Flocculibacter collagenilyticus: one gene and its partner. The protein of the gene in region 2 binds, or shares a complex with, the protein of the main gene of each other region. Links are inferred from orthologs where the notes say so. Each region holds a gene or a part of one and is shown on either strand. Other genes may lie near its edges.

Region 1 (3,229 bases), 2.0 Mb from region 2 along the record:
GTGCAGTAGGTTAAAAACGTTTTAGTCTCGTGTTACTACAATAGAATTTTGAATGTGCTAAGAACAACACCAAATATTAAATAAAAACACCTGCGAATGCAGGTGTTTTTTTATGTCATTTTAATACGACCGTTTGTACTTTATTTCGCGCTTTTTTGACGGCGCATCGCATCAAAAAATTCGTCGTTCGTTTTCGTCATTGATAGTTTATCAATTAAGAATTCCATCGCATCTATTTCCGTCATGTCATGTACAATCTTACGTAAGATCCACATTTTCTGTAGCTCTTCTTTTGATGTTAACAACTCTTCACGGCGCGTGCCTGAACGATTAAAGTCGATAGCAGGGAAAACACGCTTTTCAGCAATTTTACGATTAAGGTGCAACTCTAAGTTACCTGTACCTTTAAATTCTTCGTAAATAACTTCGTCCATTTTAGAGCCAGTATCAATTAACGCCGTTGCGATAATTGTTAAGCTTCCGCCTTCTTCAACATTACGCGCTGCACCAAAGAAACGCTTAGGCTTATGTAGTGCATTAGCATCAACACCACCAGTAAGTACTTTACCTGAAGAAGGAATAACCGTGTTGTATGCACGTGCTAAGCGTGTGATTGAGTCAAGTAGAATAACCACATCTTTTTTATGCTCAACTAAACGTTTTGCTTTCTCAATCACCATTTCAGCCACTTGTACGTGGCGACTTGCAGGCTCATCAAAGGTTGATGCAACCACTTCACCGCTGACTAAGCGCTTCATTTCTGTTACTTCTTCAGGGCGTTCGTCAATCAGTAATACCATTAACTGGCATTCAGGGTGATTAGCCGAAATTGACTGAGCAATATTCTGCATTAACATGGTTTTACCGGCTTTCGGTGGTGCCACTAATAACGCACGTTGACCTTTACCAATTGGCGATGCTAAATCTAGTACACGCGCAGTAATATCTTCAGTACTGCCGTTTCCACGCTCCATCGTCATACGCTCATTGGCGTGTAATGGTGTAAGGTTTTCGAAAAGGATTTTATTGCGTGAATTTTCAGGACGGTCGAAGTTAACTTCTGAAATTTTCAGTAATGCAAAATAGCGTTCGCCATCTTTTGGTGGACGAATAATACCAGAGATTGAATCACCCGTTCGCAAATTAAAGCGACGAATTTGACTTGGTGACACGTAAATATCATCAGGCCCAGCTAGGTATGATGAGTCTGAAGAACGTAAAAAACCGAAACCATCTTGTAAGATCTCTAATACGCCATCACCAAAAATGTCTTCCCCCCCTTTGGAGTGGGCTTTTAAGATAGCAAAGATAATATCTTGCTTACGTAAACGGGCGACATTTTCTAAGCCCATGGTTTCAGCTAGTTTTACAAGTTCACTAATAGGTTTGTTTTTTAATTCTCTAAGACGCATAACGGTGGGTTCTTAAATATTTACTTAATTAAAGGGGTTAAATTATTGCTTATTTGAATTGGAATAATAGGTATTCGACAAGCTATTTAGATTGGTTGCTGGCTAATAAGTTAGCAGTATTTTTTTTGGACGTCTAGTCACAGACAAAAAAAAAGGCACCTAAGGTGCCATTTTTTAGATATTTTCGTCTAAAAACTCTTTCAGCTGTGTTTTAGACAGTGCGCCAACCTTAGTTGCTGCTACATTACCTTCTTTAAAAAGTAATAATGTAGGGATGCCTCTAATACCAAATTTTGGTGGCGTACCTGGATTCTGATCGATGTTCAATTTAGCTACTTTCACTTTGCCATCATATTCTGTGGCTACTTCATCAAGAATAGGAGCAATCATTTTACAAGGGCCACACCATTCAGCCCAAAAATCAACTAATACAGGGGTAGATGCACTTAATACATCAGCATCAAAACTATCATCACTTAACTGAACAATCTTATCGCTCATTTTTTTCTCCGGTTATGGTCGGGATACTTCGCACTGTTATTTGCAGTGAGTATAAATAAAGGTTATCTACAATAATAGCGATAAAAACGACTATTTTTGCACAAACCACTAAATTAATTCTCTAATTATTGGGTTATTGTTTCTTATTTCAAGCTTAAGCGTTATGCTTTACGGTTATGAATAAGACCCATTTAACAGATAAAAAATTTTCAGACTTCGATCTGGATCCTCGTGTATGTGATGGTTTAGCAAAAAAAGGCTATGACCACTGTACTCCTATTCAAGCGCTTAGCCTTCCTGTCGCCTTATCCGGTAAAGATATTGCAGGCCAAGCTCAAACGGGAACGGGTAAAACCCTTGCGTTTTTAACCGCTACTTTTCACCGTTTGCTCGCCAATAATAACAACGCAGACAATCAACCTAGAGCGATTATACTAGCGCCAACGCGTGAGTTAGTGGTACAAATTCACAACGATGCGGTGGAGCTTGCTAAAGCAACTGGCTTACGTATAGGCGTCGTATACGGTGGTGAAGGATATGAAAGTCAGCGCCAAAAGCTCGAAGGCGGCATTGATATTCTAGTTGGCACCACTGGCCGTATTATTGATTACTTCAAGCAAGGTATTTTTAATTTAAATCACATTGAAGTGGTGGTGCTGGATGAAGCCGATCGTATGTTCGATTTAGGTTTCATTAAAGATATACGTTATTTATTTAACCGTATGCCACCCGCTAAAGACCGCATGAACATGTTGTTTTCTGCCACTTTATCGTTCCGGGTTCAAGAGCTCGCATTCGATCACATGAATGACCCTGTTCATGTTGAAGTAGAACCTGAACAAATGACGGCAAGAAAAATTTCTGAAGAGTTATTTTATCCGTCCAGTGAAGACAAAATAAAATTACTGCTGACTCTAATTGAAGAAGACTGGCCAGATAAAGCGATTGTATTTGCGAATACCAAGCATAGTTGCGAGAACGTACATGCATGGCTTCAAGCAGATGGACATCGCGTAGGCTTATTGACCGGAGATGTGCCGCAGAAGAAGCGTTTATCCATACTAGAGCAGTTTACTAAAGGCAGTTTAGATATTTTAGTGGCAACCGATGTTGCAGCGCGTGGATTACATATTCCAAGTGTTAGCCATGTATTTAACTATGACTTACCTGACGACAGCGAAGATTATGTACATCGCATAGGTCGCACAGGACGAGCTGGCGCAAGCGGAGCAGCAATTAGTTTTGCCTGTGAAAACTATGTCTATAATTTACCTGCTATTGAGGAATACATTAAACATGCTATTCCGGTTAGTCAG
Region 2 (3,161 bases):
AACCGTCACTGATGCACGCGGTGGACTTCCGTTACTTGCTCCTATGAGTGAAGTTGCTGGACGAATGTCTATTCAAGCTGGTGCGCATCACCTTGAAAAAGCGCAAGGTGGTAGCGGTACATTACTTGGTGGCGTACCTGGCGTAGCTCCTGCTGAAGTACTTGTTATCGGCGGTGGTGTAGTTGGTACGCAAGCTGCCAAAATGGCTCGCGGTATGGGTGCAGATGTAACAATTTTAGATCGCTCTATTCCACGCTTGCGCGAATTAGATGATATTTTTGGCGGCACAGTGAAAACAGTATATTCAACGGTTGATGCCATCGAACAATATTCAAAGCAGGCTGACTTAGTAATAGGCGCAGTACTTATTCCAGGTGCAGCAGCGCCGAAGTTGCTTACACGCGAACATCTTAAAAATATGAAAGATGGTGCTGTAGTAGTAGATGTTGCGATTGACCAAGGTGGATGTTTTGAAACATCAAAAGCGACCACTCACCAAGAACCTACCTATGTTGTTGATGGTGTTGTACATTACTGCGTAGCTAACATGCCAGGAGGTGTTGCTCGCACATCTACCATGGCATTAAATAATGCAACACTTCCTTTTGGTCTTGCTTTAGCCAATAAAGGACCTAAACAAGCAATGCTAGAAAACCCTCATTTGTTAAATGGTCTAAACGTACATGAAGGCAAGGTAACCTACCAAGCTGTTTCTGACGCATTAGGTTATGAATACGTAGCGCCTGAAGTAGCATTACAAGCTTAATCTTCAGTTTACTCTTTCATTATTTTTACTGTAATTAAAGCAGTAGAATGCTACTAAAAAATACCGTTCTATTTAGAGCGGTATTTTTTTCTTTACACATAGCGCTTGCTAAATTAAATCTTGTCTATATATATTCAGTAAAATAATCAATACAATAACTTCTTTGTTATTTTCTCTAAAACAGACATTTTTATGAAACTATTAATAACGATAAATATTTTCAGTTATCATAAAAATATTCGGAGTACCGCATGAGCGACGTAAGACATATCCCATTATTAATTTTAGGTTCTGGACCTGCTGGTTATACTGCTGCTGTGTACGCAGCGCGCGCTAATTTAAAGCCTGTTCTGTTAACAGGTATGCAGCAAGGTGGTCAATTAACCACAACGACTGAAGTAGAAAACTGGCCGGGCGACGCAAATGACTTAACCGGTCCTGCGTTGATGGATCGCATGAAAGAGCACGCAGAAAAATTTGATACAGAAATCATCTTTGATCATATTCATACTGTGGATTTTAAAACTAAGCCATATACGCTTGAAGGCGATGCGGGTAAATATACTTGTGACGCGTTAATTATTTGTACTGGTGCATCAGCCAAATACTTAGGTTTGGAATCAGAGCAAGCATTTATGGGTCGTGGCGTATCGGCGTGTGCAACATGTGACGGGTTCTTCTATCGCAATCAAAAAGTTGCAGTTGTCGGTGGCGGAAACACAGCCGTTGAAGAAGCGCTGTACTTATCTAACATTGCATCTGAAGTTCACTTAGTACACCGCAGAGAAACATTCCGTAGTGAAAAGATTCTAACCAACCGCCTGATGGAAAAAGTTGAGAGCGGTAACATTGTTCTTCACCTAAATAAGAATTTAGATGAAGTTGTAGGCGATGAAATGGGTGTGACGGGCATAAAGCTTAAAGATTCACAGTCAGATGAAATATCAAGCTTAGATGTTGCGGGTGTATTCATTGCTATTGGCCATAAACCGAATACTGATATCTTCGACGGTCAATTAGAAATGAAAGATGGCTATATTATTGTAAATAGCGGTCTGCAAGGTAATGCAACTGCAACTAGTGTAGAAGGTGTATTTGCAGCAGGTGATGTATCTGATCATATCTATCGCCAAGCAGTAACTTCAGCTGGCACTGGCTGTATGGCTGCTTTAGACGCAGAGCGATACATGGATGGCTTAGTTAAATAGCCCATTTGCGTTAAATAATTTTTTATATCGCGTATCCATCGTTATACTTAAAGTTAGTTTAAACGAATTATGCCCCTAAGCTATTCATCAGGGGCATTTGTTTTTAGAGGTGTTGATTGTCTGAGTTATGCGTTTATCAATTACCTACAGATAAGCATTTATTCCCTTCTCCGGAATACGCGCTTGCTGAACCAAATGGGTTACTTGCTGTGGGTGGAGATCTTAATCCACACCGGCTAATGACCGCCTACTACTACGGCATTTTTCCTTGGTTCTCTGATGGCGAACCTATCATGTGGTGGAGCCCAAACCCTAGAGCTATTCTTGACTTGTCTGAACTACACGTAAGTCGTAGTTTAAAAAAACTCATTCGAAAAACCCCTTTTACAATTACTTTAAACCATTGTTTTGAAGATGTTATTCATGCCTGCGCCGCTCCGCGAGACACTCAAGATGAAACGTGGATCACTCAAGACATGATTAACGCGTATACGCAGCTGCATCAAAACGGCAAAGCACACAGCATTGAGATTTGGCAAAATAATATGCTTGTGGGCGGTTTATATGGCGTACTTATTGGCGGGTGTTTTTGTGGCGAATCCATGTTTAGCCTGATGTCTAACGCATCAAAAGTTGCCTATGTTGCGCTGGTTCAATGGCTGCAATCAATTGGAGCCACCATGATAGACTGCCAAATGCAAACAAGCCATTTAGCAACATTGGGCAGCAAGGAAGTGTCTCGTTCTGATTTTATATATCGACTAGAGCAAGTGCGAGATAAACACTTAACGTTACAGTCGCCTGCTCAGCTAACCATTAAGTTAGACCACTTATGATGAGTGATTATAAACACCTCCGACTCGCGCTAACAAAACCATTTGTATGTAGTTATTTAGACGACCAGTTTGAACAGCTATTAGTTGTTATTGATGATACTCAACTTAATCCAAACCACTTTGATAAATTATTAGAGCTTGGGTTTAGACGTAGCGGTAACCAAGTATACCGCCCTCATTGCTCTGACTGTCACGAATGCCACTCGTTGCGCGTTATCGTTGACCAATTCAGTCCAAGTAAAAACCAAAAACGCGTTTTAAAAAAGGCTAAAGATTTCAGTTTTAAAGTAGCGCACAAACCACGAAAAACCTACTACCCGCTTTACGAAAAGTACATCAATACTCGGCATG

The links.
Region 1: the proteins of trxB (region 2) and trxA are in contact, whole or in part, in a crystal structure (PDB 1F6M), measured with the Escherichia coli proteins. The link is inferred for Flocculibacter collagenilyticus from one-to-one orthologs.

What each region holds. Positions count from the first base shown.
Region 1 is NZ_CP059888.1:88,670-91,898, reverse strand. Bases 251-3,142 are described here. They hold trxA (thioredoxin TrxA), read right to left. Parts: upstream 1,914-3,142; coding sequence 1,587-1,913; downstream 251-1,586. Other genes in these bases: rhlB (ATP-dependent RNA helicase RhlB), read left to right, coding at 2,090-3,142; rho (transcription termination factor Rho), read right to left, coding at 251-1,412. In the rest of the region: more of rho, read right to left, coding at 141-250; more of rhlB, read left to right, coding at 3,143-3,229. UniProt on the Escherichia coli protein: Participates in various redox reactions through the reversible oxidation of its active center dithiol to a disulfide and catalyzes dithiol-disulfide exchange reactions.
Region 2 is NZ_CP059888.1:2,122,776-2,125,936, forward strand. The notes cover bases 172-2,995. They hold trxB (thioredoxin-disulfide reductase), read left to right. Parts: upstream 172-1,017; coding sequence 1,018-1,974; downstream 1,975-2,995. Other genes in these bases: ald (alanine dehydrogenase), read left to right, coding at 172-766; aat (leucyl/phenylalanyl-tRNA--protein transferase), read left to right, coding at 2,091-2,810; HUU81_RS09415 (arginyltransferase), read left to right, coding at 2,810-2,995. Also shown: more of ald, read left to right, coding at 1-171; more of HUU81_RS09415, read left to right, coding at 2,996-3,161.